One region of the Variovorax sp. PDC80 genome, then DNA from elsewhere that is predicted to be linked to it. Evidence: predicted binding sites of a transcription regulator. Region 1 holds the regulator's gene; the other holds the start of a gene.
The links. Region 1 encodes sigma-54, which starts transcription at its own class of promoters, with help from an activator protein. Its sites were predicted from a motif close to TGGCANGNAANCTGCTTT; they were not measured.

Region 1 (7,735 bases):
CTGGGCCTTGCCGGCCACCACCGCGGCGCGCGGCACCGCGGGCCGTTGAACGGTCGCCCTCAGGCCTCTTCGGCGACGAAGGGATTGCGCAGGCAGCCGAGGCCCGAGATCTCCACCTCGACGACATCGCCGGCCTTCAGGTGCGGCGACTTGCCGTCGGTGCCCATCCAGATCACGTCGCCCGGGTACAGCGTGAGATGCCGCGTCATCGCGCTGATGAAGGCCGCGATGCCGAACAGCATCTCGCCGGTGCGGAACTGCGTCTTCACCTCGCCGTTGACGCGCACCGTGGTGCGGGCCGCTTCCAGGTCGAAATCGGTTTCGATCCACGGCCCCATCGGCTTGAAGGTGTCGCTGTTCTTGGCGCGCCAGAAGGTGCGGTCCGAGGCCTGCCAGAGCCGCTCGCTCACGTCGTTGCCGATGGTGTAGCCCAGCACGCACGACAACGCGTCGGCCTCGCTCAGGTGGCGGGCCTTTTGGCCGATCACCACGACCAGCTCGCCCTCGTACTCCACCTGCTTCGCGTTGGACGGAATGACGACGGCCGCCTCGTGCGGAACCAGGGCGTTGACCGCGCGGTAGCCGATGTCGGCCTTCTCGGGGATCGCGAGCGTCTGGCCGCTGCGCTCGGCGTATTCCTTGATGTGGCGCACGTAGTTGAGCCCCGCCGCATAGAAGGTGCGCGGCAGCAGCGGCACCTCGATCCTCACGTCGGCCAGGCGATGCACGGCGCCCGTGAAGTCGTGGCCGCCGAAGGGGCTGCCGTTCACCGCGCGGACGCGATCGTCCTCCAGCACGCCATAGCTGCTGGCGGCCGCGCCGGGCGCGGTGTAGTGGATCCATTTCATGCGCGTGCTCCTGTCGGTGGTGTTCGGGCCCCCTGCTCGCAGGGGCACCACAGCATGACAGGCCGAGGTTTGCGGAACGGAAACCGACGGTTTGCGAAAGCCGCCCAAACCGCCTAGAGCAGGCTCTCGGGCGTCAGCGGCGCCAGCAGTTCGAGCATGGTGCGGTCCCAGAAGCCCGAGTCGGGCTCCTCGCTCAGCACCGTGGTCTTGCCGGCCTCCTCGCTGATCCACTCCAGGCGCGAGTCGCTGCCTTCGGCGAAGCGCAGCCTGTAGGCGCCCTGCTGCTTGAGCACCTCGAGCAGCTTCAGCGCCTGCTGCGCCATCTCGGGGCTGCGGATGAACAGGCCGATCTCGGTGTTGTGGACCTCGGAGCGCGGGTCGAAATTCATCGAGCCGACGAACAGGATGCGCTGGTCGATCACCGCCGACTTGGCATGCAGCCTGCCGACCGAGGTGCCGAACAGGCCCAGCCGCACGCTGCGGCGGGTGCGGTTGGTGCTGAGTTCGTAGAGTTCGGCGCCCAGGCGCAGCATCTCGGGCCGGTAGCGGCGGTAGGCGGTGTGCACCAACGGCTCGTCGGTGGCGGCGAGCGAGTTGGTCACCACGCTGATCTTCACCTGGCGCCGGCGGATCTCGTTCATCACCTCGAGCCCCGCGGCGCCCGGGATCAGGTAGGGCGAGACGATGGTCACCTCGCTGCGCGCGCGGCGCATCTGCTCGACCACGTTGTAGCGCACGCTGTCGACGTCGAGCAGCGGCACGCCGCCGTACGAGGCGGTCTTGCCGATCACGCGGTCGGGCGAATCGGCATAGGCCTCGGCCGTGGTCCAGATCAGGCCGAGCCGGCCGGCGTCGAGGTCCTCGGCGATCGGGCCGTAGCCCAGCAGGTCGTTGGGCGCGGGCTTCGGCGGCGGCGGCGTGGTGTCGGGGCCGGTGGCGGCCTCGAAGCGGCGCCGCAGTTCGTCGGCAGGCAGCGCGCTCGCCACCACCGATTCGACGGGCCGCACGTAGGGGCTGTTCCAGTACTGGTCGAACAGGCTGCCCAGGCGCGGGATCAGCGCGCCCGTCACGAAGGTGTCGAGGTCGATGAAGTTCTCGCCCGCGGTGCGCCGGAAGTACTGGTTGCCGATGTTGCGCCCGCCCGCCACGGCCATCGCGCCGTCGGCGATGAACAGCTTGTTGTGCATGCGCCGGTTGACGCGGCTGAAGTCGAACAGCGAGGCCGTGAAGCGCGCGAGCAGGCTGCCGCGGCCGGCCGGGAACGGGTTGAACAGGCGCAGCTCGACATTGGGCGTGGCCGCGAAGCCGCGCAGCAGCTCGTCCTCGCCCGCGGTGTAGAGGTCGTCCATCAGCACGCGCACCCGCACGCCGCGCTGCGCGGCATCGCGCAGGGTGCGCAGCAGGTAGCGACCGGTCTCGTCGTTCTCGATCTGGTAGTACTGGACGTCGAGCGTGCGCTGGGCCCGGCGCGCGAGCTGGATGCGGGTGTCGAAGGCGAAGTCGCCACCGGGCATGAGGCGAAAGCCGCTGAGGTCGGGGTCGGGCTGCGCGGCCAGCGCGATGCGCCCGAGCGCGGTGTCCTTCGACACGGCGATGGCTCTGGCGGGGGCGCGCGGGGCCTCGTCGGGCAAGGTGGCGCAACCGGCGGCCAGCAGCGCGGCCGCGATGGCGAACACCCAGGGCCCACAGCGCGACAGCAGGCGTCGGGCCATCGGCGGCTTTCTACAGGGCCTTGCGCAGGTTGGCGGGCGCGATGCGCAGCGCCTCGCGGTACTTGGCGACGGTGCGGCGCGCGCACTCGATGCCCTGCTCCTTGAGCATCTCGGAGATCTGGCTGTCCGACAGCGGCTTCTTCACGCTCTCCGAACCGACGAACTGCTTGATCAGCGCGCGCACCGCGGTGCTCGAGGCATTGCCGCCGGTCTCGGTGCCCAGCGCCGAGCCGAAGAAGTACTTGAGCTCGACCGTGCCGAAGGGCGTGGACATGTACTTGGCGGTGGTCACGCGCGAGATGGTGGACTCGTGCAACCCGAGCTCGTCGGCGATCTCGCGCAGCACCAGCGGGCGCATCGCGAGTTCGCCGTGCACGAAGTAGCTCTTCTGCCGCTCGACGATGGCGTTGCTCACGCGCAGGATGGTGTCGAAGCGCTGCTGGATGTTCTTGATGAACCAGCGCGCCTCCTGCAGCCGCTGCGACAGCGCCTGGCTGCCCTCGCCCTTGTGCGACTTGAGCGCGCCGGCGTAGATGTCGTGCACGCGCAGCCGCGGCATCACCTCGGGGTTGAGCATGACGCGGAACTTCACGTTGGTGCCGCGGCCGGTCTTGGTGACGATCACGTCGGGAATGACGATGTTGCGCTCGACGTCGACGAAGCGGCGGCCCGGCTTGGGTTCCAGCCGCGCGATGATCTGCAGCGCCGAGCGCACCAGCTCCTCGTTGGTGCGCGTGAGCGTGGCCAGGCGCTTGAAGTCGCGCCGCGCGAGCAGCTCCATCGGCTGCTTGCAGATGGCGAGCGCGGTCTTGCGCACCAGCTCCTCGTCCTCGGTCTCGTCCTCGTCGGCCAGCGCGCGCAGCTGGATCGCGAGGCATTCGCCGAGGTCGCGCGCGCCCACGCCCGCGGGCTCCAGGCTCTGCAGCAGGCCCAGCGCGACCTGGAAGTGGTGCACCAGCTCGTCGAACTGGTCGTTGTCGTCGCCCGCGAGGCCCGAGGCCAGCGCCGGCAGCGAATCCTCGAGGTAGCCGTCGTCGTTGAGCGACTCGATCAAAAAGCGCAGCGCGGCGCTGTCGTTCTCGTTGAGCCGCAGGCTCAGCGCCTGGCGGTGCAGGAAGGACTGCAGCGATTCCTGGCTGCGCGCGAGCTCGGTGGCATCGGCGCGCTCGTCGTCGCCGGTGCTGCTGTTGTTGCGCGCGGGGGCGTCGCTGCCCCACTCGCTGTCGTCGGGCGCCATGTCGACGGTGCCGTCGCCTTCCCAGTCGGGCTCGCGCTCGGGCGAGTCGAGGGCCGGCTCGGCCTCGGACGACGAAGTGGTCTCGGTGGACGTGGTCGAGGTCGAGGGCGCGGCGCTCGCGTAGTCGCTCTCGGCCTCGCGCTCGGTGTCCTCGCGCGGCGCGGGCGTGTCGGCGGCGTCGAGGCCGAACTCCTCGCGCGCGGCTTCCTCGGCGGTGCGCTCGAGGAAGGGGTTCTCGTCGAGCATCTGCTCGACCTCCTGGCTCAGTTCGAGCGTGGAGAGCTGCAGCAGCCGGATCGACTGCTGCAGCTGAGGCGTCAGCGCGAGATGCTGCGAAACGCGCAGCGACAAGCCTTGTTTCATGCCCTCAGGAAATGACTTGCACGAGGGTCATCACATGCGGAAGTGCTCGCCCAGGTAGACCCGGCGCACTTCGGCGTTGTCGACGATCTCCGAGGGCGTGCCCTGTGCCAGCACATGGCCGTCGCTGATGATGAAGGCGTGGTCGCAGATGCCCAGCGTCTCGCGCACGTTGTGGTCGGTGATCAGCACGCCGATGCCGCGTTCCTTCAGGAAGCTGATGATGCGCTGGATCTCGATCACCGCGATCGGGTCGATGCCGGCGAAGGGTTCGTCGAGCAGGATGAAGCGCGGCTGGGTGGCCAGCGCGCGCGCGATCTCGACGCGGCGGCGTTCGCCGCCCGACAGCGCGAGCGCGGGCGAATCGCGCAGGTGGTCGACGCGCAGGTCGGCCAGCAGCTCCGACAGGCGCTCTTCCATGCGCTGCTTCGACAGCGCCTGCGGCCGGCCGTTGGCATCGGGCTCGCGCTGCAGCTCGAGCACCGCGCGCACGTTCTCCTCGACCGTGAGCTTGCGGAAGATCGAGGCTTCCTGCGGCAGGTAGCTCAGGCCCATGCGCGCGCGGCGGTGGATCGGCATGTGGGCGATCGGCTCGCCGTCGATGGAGATCTCGCCCGCGTCGGCGCGCACCAGCCCGACGATCATGTAGAACGAGGTGGTCTTGCCGGCGCCGTTGGGCCCGAGCAGTCCGACCACTTCGCCCTTCTGCACGTCGAGCGAGACGTCCTTGACCACCTTGCGGCTGCCATAGCTCTTCTGCAGGCCGCGCGCGACGAGGCGGCTGCCCGGCACGCCGTTGGCTTCCTGGGTTCCGGCGGCTTCGATCACTTGCGTTCTTCCCCTTCGCCGCTCAGCGTGGTGGTGGAGCGCAGTCCGGCGCCCGGTGCCGGCGTGGGCGCCGGGGCCGCGGGACGGCGCGTGGCCGGCGCCGCGGCGCCGGGCGCACCCGGCGCGGCCGACTTCGGCGTGAGGATGGCCTTGACGCGGCCACCGCCACCCGGCGCGGACACGCCGGCATTGGGCGGCACGGTCGAGCCGTTGACGGTGTAGGTGTCGTTGCTCTGGTCGTAGACGATCAGCGCGCCGCTGCTCTCGTCGTTGGGCGTGGCGCCGACCAGGCGGCGCATGACGGCGCGGCGGATGAACTTGACGTTGTCGGCGCGGCTGTCGTACTCGATGACCTCGGACTCGCCCTCGATCCACTCGTCGCCGTTGCCGTTGCGCTTCTGCTTGTAGTAGGCGAGCTTGCCGGGCGCCGCGGTGACCACGCCGTACTGGTAGCCCTCGGGGTCCTGGCGCACGTCGATGCGCGCGCCGCGGATGATGATGGTGCCCTTGGTGACCACCACGTTGCCGGTGAAGACGCTGGTCTGCTTGAGATCGTCGTAGCGCATCGAATCGGATTCGATGTTCATCGGCTTGGTCCGGTCGGCCGTTTCGGCCAGGGCGGCGGCGGCGGAGCCAGCCAGCAGCAGCGCGGCCAGCACGAGGCGACCGGTGCGGCGAAGGGAGGAGGTGGGGTGAGAGTGCGATGTCATAGAGGCACGAAACTTGCTCTGCATTGTATGCGGCCCATCGCGCCAGACCCATGCGCGCGGATGAAAAAGCCCCGGGGGCGGCGAACCCGGGCACGGCACCCCGCGGGATCGCCCCGCGTTCTGCCGACCGGCTGGATGACGGCCCGGCCGCCCCGGAACCCTCGATGGGATTCCGGCCTCCCGGCGGCGGAGCGGCCAGGGCCGCGAGACCGGTCTCAACCCTTGCGGGCTTCGCCGATCAGGTAGTTGGTGACGGCCAAGGCCTTGTTCATGTTGCCGGCGAGTTCGCCGTCCACGTACCAGCGGCCGGCCACGGCCAGCGCGGGCACGCCGGCCACCTTGTAGGCCTCGGTCAGTTGCGAGGCGCGCTTGGCCTTGCTCGCCACGCCGAAGGAGGTGAACAGCTCCTTGAACTTCGCGCCGTCGAGGCCGTTCTTCTCGGCCCAGGCCACGATGTTGGCGTCGCCGTTCACGTTCTGGCGCTGGGCGTGGATCGCGTTGAAGACCTTGGGCTGGTACTCGTCGACCTTGCCCAGCGCCTCGAGCGCGTAGTACAGGCGCTGCTTGGCTTCGACGTCGTTGCCCACGAAGGGCACCGGCACGCGGCGCAGCACCACGTCCTTGGGCTGGCCCTTGGCCCAGGCCTCGAGCGCGGGCTCGAAGTCGTTGCAGTGCGGGCAGTTGTACGAGAAGAACTCGATCACCTCGATCTTGCCGGCCGGTGCGTCGACCGGCACGCGCTTGTCGAGCACGAGGTATTCGGTGCCGGCCTTCGGTGCGCGGGCCTGGGCTTGCGCGGGCAGATGGGCCATCAGGCCGAGCGAGCCAGCGGCGACGGCCAGCGAGAAATCACGACGTTTCATGGGAAAGAGCTCTCCAGTTGGTAGACGGCAGACTGAGCCGGGCCGATGAAGCGGAGTTCCCGCGCGCGGTGCTCGGGGCTCCGGGAAACCGGGGGCGGCGCGGACCGCGGCGAAGCTTAAAGAAAAACCATGACCGTTGTCGGGAGAGGCCACCCGGCGGCGGCGCTCCCCGGCCGGACGGCGCTCAGCGCTGGACGCGCACCAGCGCCGAGTCGAGGCCGGCGCCGTCCATCCGTTCCTTGAGGCGGTCGGCGTCGTCCTTCTTGTTGAACGGACCGGCGCGCACGCGGTAGACGGTGCGGCCGGCCTGCTCGCGCTCGGTCACGCGGGCCTCGACGCCCATCAGCGAGAGCTTGGCGCGCTGCGCCTCGGCGTCCTCGGTGGTGCGGAAGGCGCCGGCCTGCACGAAGTACATGAAGGGATCGGCACCGCCGGAGCCGGTGGCGGCCGCGGCATTGCCGCTGCTCGACGACGGGGCGGCGGCCACCGTGGTGCTGCCGCCGACGCTGCCGGCGCGGGCCCGGGCCAGGTCGCCGAGCGGATCGTTCGAGGGCGGCAGCGCGTTGGCCTCGGCCGGCACCGGCGCGGGCCGCGCGGGCTTGGGCGCGACCACCACCGGCACCGGCGCCGTGGGCGGCGGGGTGCCGGGCGAGACCGTGGCGGTGGCGGGATTGCTGCCGTCGCCGGCAGGTGGCGCGCCGACCGGGCCGGCGGCCGCGGGGCGCGGCTGCTGCGGCTTGCCGGCCAGCGGGGCGTTCGGGTCCCAGTCGCGGTTCTTGCGCGCCTCGGCCTCGTCCTGCTCGGCACCGCCGCGCTGTGTCTTGGTGACGAAGGGGATCGGCACCTTGGTCACGTAGACCGCGATACCCAGCGCGACGCCCAGGCCGAGCACCAGCCCGATGATCAGGCCGATGACGATGTTGCCGCGTTGTCTGGTTGTCTTCTTCATGGGGAGGGGGTTCACATCTTGCGCGGCGCGGTGACGCCGAGGATCGCGAGGCCATTGTGCAGCACCTGCGCGGTCGCGGCGACCAGCGCCAGGCGCGCCAGCTTCACGGCCTCGTCGTCGACCAGGATGCGCTCGGCGTCGTAGTAGCTGTGGTACGTGGCCGCCAGTTCGCGCAGGTAGAAGGTGACGTCGTGCGGCGCGAAATCCTTGGCCGCGGCGCTCAGCATC
Region 2 (7,735 bases), 120 kb from region 1:
CTGCGCCACCGAGCGCACGCCCTGCACGTCGAAGGCGCGCACCGCTTCCTGCGTGTCGGCCTGGATGCGGCCGCGCCGCAGCCGCCACACCGGGCCGTAGCGGCCCGTGTGCACGCGGCCGATGGCGTAGTTCTCGGCCACCGACAGCCCGCCCGCGAGCGCGAGCCCGTAGCGGTCGGCCGGGATCGCCGCGATGCCGAGCCCGCGGCGCGCCGCGGCGGCCATCGCCTTCAGGTCGCCATGGCCCTCGAGCCGGATCTCGCCCTCGACGGCTTCGCCCGGCAGGCCGAGGATCGCGCCGGCCAGCTCGCCCTGGCCGTTGCCGCCGACGCCGGCCAGGCCGTAGATCTCGCCCGCGTGCAGCACGAGGTCGACGCCGTCGAGCACGCGGCGTCCCTCGGGCGAGGCGGTGGTGCGCAGGCCGCGCACCGACAGGCGCACCGCGCCGCGTGCCGAGGGCGCGGGCCGGAAAGCCGAGGCCGCGACCGCCTCGCCCACCGTGAGCTTCACGAGCTCGGCGACCGATGCATCCTGCGGGCGCAGCGTGGCCACGGTGCGGCCGCCGCGCATGACGGTCACGCGGTCGGCATAGGTCTTCACGTCGGCCATCTTGTGCGTGACCAGCACCACCGCGGCGCCGCCACGCGCGAGCCCCTGCACGGTCTGCAGCAGCCGCGCGGCCTCCTGGTCGGTCAGCACGGCGGTGGGCTCGTCGAGGATCAGGATGCGCGCGCCCGCGAGCAGTACCTTGAGGATCTCCACGCGTTGCTGCTCGGCGATCGAGAGCGTGTCGACGCGGCGCATCGGGTCGATGTCGAAGCCCAGCGCCGAGGCCTTGTTGCGGATGTCGCGCGCGATGTCGCGCAGCCGCTCGCCATGGCTTCGGAACTCGGCCGAAGGCGGGGCGGTCAGCAGGATGTTCTGCGCCACGGTGAAGGGCCGCACCAGCTTGAAATGCTGGTGGACCATGCCGATGCGCTGGCGCGCCGCATCGCGCGGGCCGGCGAAGCGCACCGCGTTGTCGTCGACCAGCAACTGGCCCGCCTCGGGCGCGTAGAGGCCGGCCGCGATGTTCATCAGCGAGGACTTGCCCGCGCCGTTCTCGCCGAGCAGCGCATGCACCTCGCCCCAGCGCGCGGCGAAGTGCGCGTCGGTCAGCGCCGCGAAGCCGTCGAAGGATTTGCGGATGCCGGTGAGTTCGAGCGCGTTGGGCATGGGGGCGGAACTCCTCGCGGCCTACTTCTGTGTGACCACGCCCTTGACGAACCAGTCCATCTTCCAGAGGTCGGCATCGGACAGCACGGCGCCCTTGGCCACGCGCTCCTTGCCGTCGCGGTCGGCCAGCGGGCCGGCGTAGATCTGCTTGCCCTTCATGAGCGCGTCGCGCTCGGCGGTGATCAGCGCGGCCTTGTCCTTGGGCACGGCCGGGCCGAAGCCCGCGATGTCGGTGCCGCCGTCCTTCATCGAAATGAAGGCGCCGTACTCGGCGGGCTTCCAGTTGCCGGCCATGATCTTCTTGAGCTCGGGCGTCAGGAAGCGGTCCCACACCCAGACCGAGGAGCACAGCGTGGCCTTGGGCGCGAACTGGCGCAGGTCGCGATGGTGGCCGGTGCCGTAGACGCCACGCTCCTGCGCGACGATCTGCGGCGTGGGGCTGTCGACGTGCTGGCCGATCACGTCGGCGCCCTGGTCGATCAGCGCGGCGGCGGCGGCGCGTTCCTTCACGGGGTCGTTCCACGCGCCGGTGTAGATCACGTTGACGGTGGCGTTGGGGTTCATCTTCTGCGCGCCGAGCGCGAAGGCGTTGATGGTCCAGTTCACCACGCCGAAGGGGTTGGCCGCGACGAAGCCCAGCTTGCCGCTCCTGGAGGCCGCACCTGCGGCCATGCCGCACAGGTACTGGCTCTCGTAGGTGCGGCCGTAGAAGGATTCGAGGTTGCGGCCGTTGGTGGTGCCCGAGCCGTTGAGGAAGGCGACGTCGGGGTACTTGGCGGCCAGGTCCTTGAAGCTGTCGGAGTAGCCGAAGGCCGTGCCGATGACGATGTTGGCGCCGCGCTGGATGAACTTCTCGGCCGCGGGCTTGATGGCCGAGGCGTCCTCGGGCACGTTCTCGACGAACTGGATCTTCTGGCCGAGTTCCTTCTCGATCTTCACGCGTGCCTCGTCGAAGGCCTGGGTCCAGCCGCCGTCGTTCTTGGGGCCGAAGTAGAGCATCGCGATCTTGGGCTTGTCCTTGAGCGTGAAGCCGTCGGCGGCGGCCGCGGGCAGCGCCGCGAGGGACGCCGCGCCCGCCGCGAAGGCCAGGGCGAGGCAGGAAACGGGAGTGCGCGACATGGAGCGACCTTTCGAGAGAGGCATGGCGGAAGGGGGCGGGGAAGGAAGAAGGAAAGCGAAGAGGCGCGGGGACGCCGCGTTCGCGTCACAGCATGAAGTTGATGCGGAACACGTTGCCCTCGGGATCGAGCAGCACCGACTGGTACCAGTCGTAGTAGGTGCGATAGGGCGCCTTGACGAGCGTGGCGCCGGCTTCGAGCGCGATCGGCACCATCCGGTCGACCTCGTCCTGGCTGTCGACGTCGATGTTGAGCAGGAACTTCACGCCGCGCGTGTCGGAGAACTCGGCGAGCTGCAGCAGTTCGTAGGCATCGAGTGCGTTGAAGCCCAGGCTCGACTTGCCGGTGTCGAGGCCGCGGAAGATCGGCGAGCGGATCGCCTCGATCTCGGGGAAGCCGAACACGCGCTGGTAGAAGCCGCTGAGCGCGACCACGTCCTTCGCGAAGACGTTGACGTAGGACAGGTGGGCCATGTTCTCTACGCCGTCACCTTGGTGCCGCCGAAGGTCGTCTGCTTGACGAACTTCGAGGTCAGGTGGTCGCCCGAGGAGATCGGCGCGTACTTCGGCTGTTCGCCGGGCGCGAGGCAGCTCGGCAGGCACTCGACCATCGCGTCGTAGTTGGGCTGGTGGAAGAACACCAGCGACTGCCGGCGGTTGGTGCTCGCCACCTCGAAGGGCGGGTTGATCACGCGGTGCAGCGTCGACACCCACTGGTCGTTGGTCCACTGCATCATCAGGTCGGCGATGTTGACGACCAGTCCGCCCTCGACCTGCGGCACGTCGACCCACTGGCCGGCCTTGTTGAACACCTGCAGGCCCTTGTCGTCGGGCAGCACGATCGTGAGGCTGCCGTAGTCGCTGTGCGCGCCCGCGCGCAGCTGGCCCGGCAGCGGCTGCTCGCGCTGCGGCGGATAGCTCAGCACGCGGAACATGCTGATGTGGCGGTCGATCTTGTCGTCGAAGAAGCGCTCGGGCAGCGCGAGGCCGAGCGCGAACACGCGCATCAGCGAGCGCGAGAGATCGCTCATCGCCTCGAAGTAGCCCTCGTAGGCTTCGCGGAAGCCCTCGATCGGCGGCCAGCTGTTGGGCTCGAAATGCGGACCGGCCGCGGGACCGCGGTGGTAGTCGTCGTCGGGCACGTTCGAGGGGCCGATCGAGAACGACTCCTTGAGGTCGCCCGGTGCCGCTTCCTCGAGGCTGTAAGAGAGGCCTTCCTCGCCGACCGCGCTGTAGCCGCGCACCGCGTCCTCGCGCGGGCGGTCGACCTTGCGCTTCTCGGCCAGGGGCAGCTCGAAGAAGCGCCGCGACAGCGAGGCCACGCGTTCGATCAGCTCGGGCGCGATGCCGTGGTTGGTGATCACGAGGAAGCCGATGCTGCGGCAGGCTTCGTCGACTTTGTGCGCGACCTCGGCCTTGCCTTCGGCGGTGCCGGCGAAGTACGGCGCGAGATCGATGATGGGAACGGACAGCAGGGTCATGGCGAATGGCTCCATGGGCTTGGCATGCCTTTCGCCATGCAACGTCTGTGCCAGTTGGACCAAATGGACAAATCGCTTTCGTCGCGTCAGCATGGTGCGCCGCGAGGCCCTAGCGGACACCGACGCGGCGCAGTGCGATGCACGCGGCCTTACAGTGGTGCGCGTTCCGAACCAACGACCGACGAAGACAGAAAGAGCAAGGGAAGATGCCGAAGACCAAGGCGCTGGCCGCTGCCAGCCACAGCGAGAAGCCGAGCCGCAAGCCCGCCGTGCGCAGCGCGTCGGCGGTGAACCGGCGGCTGCGCCAGATCGAGAACAAGCGCAGCGCGATCCTGGGCGCGGCGCTCGGGCTGTTCTCGCGCTTCGGGCTGCACGGCACCTCGATCGACCAGGTGGCCGCGCGCGCCGACGTGTCGAAGAGCAACCTGCTCTACTACTTCGCGAACAAGGAGGAGCTCTACGTCAACGTGCTGCGCGACCTGCTCGCGCTGTGGCTCGAACCGCTGCGCGGCTTCAGCGCCGAGCAGGATCCGCGCGAGGCGATCGGCGACTACATCCGCCGCAAGCTCGTGATCTCGCGCGACCGGCCCGATGCCTCGCGCCTGTTCTGCCTCGAGATGATCCAGGGCGCGCCGCTGCTGCGCGACGAGCTCGATCGCGAGCTGCGCACGCTGGTGGAGAAGAAATCCGAAGTGATCCGCGCCTGGGTCGAGGCCGGCAAGCTCGCGCCGGTCGATCCGCCGCACCTGATCTTCGCGCTGTGGGCGATCACGCAGCACTACGCCGACTTCGGCGTGCAGGTGCAGGCGCTGTCGGGTCACACGCTGGAAGACGAGGGCTTCTTCGAGCGCACCGTGGAGAACGTGCAGCGCATCGTGCTGCAGGGCATCGAGCCGCGTTGAGTTCGCGGCTTCAGTGCGGCGGCGCCGCGATCTCGTGATAACGCCGATCGAAGTAGATCAACCCCTGCGCCGCGCCGCCGATGGCGATGGCCACGGCTTCGCAGAACAGCACGTCGTGCGTGCCCGCGCTGGTGGCGTGCATCACGCGGCAGTCGAAGGAGACGGCCGCGTCCTCGAGCATCGGCGAGCCGGTGGCGTCGCGGCGCCAGCGACCGGCGGCGAAGCGCTCGTCCATCGGCGTGCGACCACCGAACAGCGCGGACAGCGACTGGTGGCCCGCGGCGAGCACGTTCACGCACAGCACGCCATTGGCCTTGAAGGCCGGGTACACCGAGGCCGAGCGGTTGAGGCACACGAGCAGGGTCGGCGGCTCGTCGGTCACGCTGCAGACGGCCGAGGCCGTGAAGCCGGCGCGGCCCGCGGGACCGTCGGTGGTGATGATGTTGACGGCCGCGCCCAGTCGCGCCATCGCGTTGCGATAGTCGCTTTTCTGCAGGCCGGGCGGCAACCCGGCGGGCGTCGAAATGGAGGCCATGGCGTGTTGCATGCCGGGTGCTTTCAGGCCAGCACGCAGGCCTCGTCGAAGCCCAGGCGCGGCAGGCGCCCGAACAGCTTCGACGCGTCGCCGTGGCCGAGGTTGATGAGGAAGTTGACGGTCCAGTCGCTGCCCTCGAAGAAGGCGGCGTCGACCTTGGCCTTGTCGAAGCCCGACATCGGGCCCGCGTCGAGCCCGAGCGCGCGCGCCGCCAGCAGCAGGTAGCCGGCCTGCAGGCTGGCATTGCGAAAGGCCGTCTCGTGCGCGGCCTCGGGGCTGCCGGTGAACCAGCTGCGCGCATCGGCATGCGGGAACAGCGTGGGCAGCCGGTCGTAGAACCTGCGGTCCCAGGCGGCGATGACGGTGACGGGCGCGCTCATCGTCTTCTCGAGGTTGCCCTTGGAGAGCGCGGGCGCGAGCCGTGCCTTGCCCTCGGGCGTACGCACGAACACGAAGCGCGCGGGCGAGCAGTTGGCCGAGGTCGGGCCGAGGCTGGCGAGCGCGTGCAGCTGGCGCAGCTGCGCGTCGGACACCGGTTCGGCGGTCCAGCCGTTGTGGCTGCGCGCGGCGGTGAAGAGCAGCGCGAGCGCCGCGTCGTCGAGCGAAGTGGAAGTGGTCATGCGATGGCGGCGGGTGCGGCGACCCGCGAGAGGAAATCGAGCAGGCCGCGGTTGAAGGCCTCGGCCTCGGTCACGCTGTGGGCATGGCCGCCGTGCGCGACGAAGTCGAGCGTGACGTCGCGCAGGCCGTCGGCCAGGTGCTGCGAGCAGGTCCAGGGCACGAGCACGTCGTCCTTGGCGGCCGCGATCAGCGCGGGCGCGGCGATCTCGCCGAGGCGCGCGGCGATGTCGAAGGCGCGCAGCGCGCCGATGCGCGCGCGCATGTTGGCCTCGCCCGGAAAGTGCGCGAAGGCATGGTCGACCTCATCGGCCACGCGCTGCGCATGCTCGGCGGCCCAGGCGGCGGGGTACAGGAAGATCGGCTGCGCCTCGACATAGGCGCGCGCGCCGCAGGCGCCGAGCAGCGCGAGCCGTGCGTCGAAGCAGCGTGCCGAATGCGGATTGGGACGGGCCCACGCGTTGACGAGCACCAGGCTCGCGATGCGCGCGGGTGCGTCGAGCGCGAGCTGCAGGCCCACGAGGCCGCCGAGCGCATGGCCCGCGAAGTGGCACTGCGCGGTGCGGGTGGCATCGAGGATCTCGAGCACGTCGCGCGCCATGTCGGCGATCGCATAGGCCTCGGGCAGCGCGGCGGGGCTGCGGCCGGTGCCGCGCTGGTCGTAGGCGATGACGCGGTGGCCGGCGGCGACCAGCGCGCCGAGCTGCGGCTGCCAGAAGCCGGCCGAGCCGCCGAGGCCCGACGACAGCAGCACGGTGGCCGCGGCATCGGACGGGCCATGCACCTCGTAGTGCAGGGTGCTCATCGAGCTCAGGCCTTGCGGCCCACGTGCGCGATCGAGGCGATCTCGATCAGCGCGTCGGGCTTCACCAGGCCGCACTGGATGCAGAAGCGCGCCGGCTTGGTGCCCGGGAAGAACTCGGCATAGACCCCGTTGATCTTCGCGTAGTCGGCCCAGTCCTTGATCATGATCTGGTTGAAGGTCACGTCGTCCATGGTGCCGCCCGCGGCCTCGACCACGCCCTGGATGGTGGCGAGCACGTGGCGCGCCTGCGCGGCGGCGTCGCCGACATGGACCACGTTGTTGTCCTTGTCGAAGGGCAGCGTGCCCGAGACGTAGAGCACGCCGTCGGCGAGCGTGCCGGGCACGTAGGGGGCGAGCGGCACGCCGGTGCCGGGCGGGATGATGGCTTGCTTGGGCATGGGAAGGCTCCTGGAGAAAAGAGGATCAGGCGGTGGCGGCTTCGGCCGGGGCGGGTTGCGACAGCGCGGCCGGCGCGAAGCTGCGGCAGAAGTGGTCGACCGAGGAGACCCAGCCGAAGAAGGTCTCGACGTTGTAGACCGAGGCCTGCTGGATCGCGGGCCCGCCGAGCTCGTGCGTGGCGTCCTCGAGCATCACGGCGAAGTACTCGAGGTGGAAGGCATCGCGCAGCGTGGACTCCACGCAGACGTTGGTCGCGATGCCGGTGAACACGAGGTGGCGGATGCCGCGCGAGCGCAGCGTGCTGTCGAGCGTGCTGTTGAAGAAGCCGCTGTAGCGGGTCTTGGGCACGACGATGTCGCCGGGCTGCGGCTTCATCTCGTCGATGAGCTCGTAGTCCCAGCCGCCCTTGGCGAGGAAGCGGCCCTGCAGTTCGGGCCGCGCGCGCATGGTCTTGAGCGCGTTCGACTTGTGCCAGTTGGGCGAGCCGGGACCGCCGGCCTCGACATAGCCGGCGTCCCAGCCGTTCTGCAGGAACACGACCAGCAGGCCGGCCGCGCGCGCCGCGGCGATGGCGCGCACGATGCCGGCGATGGTGCCCTGCGCGCCCGAGATGTCGAAGCCGGCCGAATCGACGTAGCCGCCGAGCGAGGCATAGGCGTTCTG

Region 2: the regulator sigma-54 is predicted to act here: its motif matches at 3,849-3,866, upstream of BM109_RS28335 (isopenicillin N synthase family dioxygenase).

Annotation. Positions count from the first base shown of each region.
Region 1 covers NZ_FOWG01000011.1:188,921-196,655, reverse strand. The annotation lists gene BM109_RS28900 (LysR family transcriptional regulator) at 1-49, shown strand, start outside; gene BM109_RS28895 (fumarylacetoacetate hydrolase family protein) at 60-848, opposite strand; gene BM109_RS28890 (phospholipase D family protein) at 962-2,560, opposite strand; gene BM109_RS28885 (RNA polymerase factor sigma-54) at 2,571-4,160, opposite strand; gene lptB (LPS export ABC transporter ATP-binding protein) at 4,191-4,985, opposite strand; gene lptA (lipopolysaccharide transport periplasmic protein LptA) at 4,982-5,695, opposite strand; gene BM109_RS28870 (thiol:disulfide interchange protein DsbA/DsbL) at 5,911-6,558, opposite strand; gene BM109_RS28865 (SPOR domain-containing protein) at 6,743-7,507, opposite strand; gene argS (arginine--tRNA ligase) at 7,519-7,735, opposite strand, start outside.
Region 2 covers NZ_FOWG01000011.1:67,331-75,065, forward strand. The annotation lists gene BM109_RS28320 (ABC transporter ATP-binding protein) at 1-1,215, opposite strand, end outside; gene BM109_RS28325 (BMP family ABC transporter substrate-binding protein) at 1,237-2,334, opposite strand; gene BM109_RS28330 (VOC family protein) at 2,420-2,806, opposite strand; gene BM109_RS28335 (isopenicillin N synthase family dioxygenase) at 2,812-3,813, opposite strand; gene rutR (HTH-type transcriptional regulator RutR) at 4,020-4,715, shown strand; gene rutF (NADH-dependent FMN reductase RutF) at 4,726-5,250, opposite strand; gene BM109_RS28350 (malonic semialdehyde reductase) at 5,274-5,870, opposite strand; gene rutD (pyrimidine utilization protein D) at 5,867-6,673, opposite strand; gene rutC (pyrimidine utilization protein C) at 6,679-7,071, opposite strand; gene rutB (pyrimidine utilization protein B) at 7,097-7,735, opposite strand, start outside.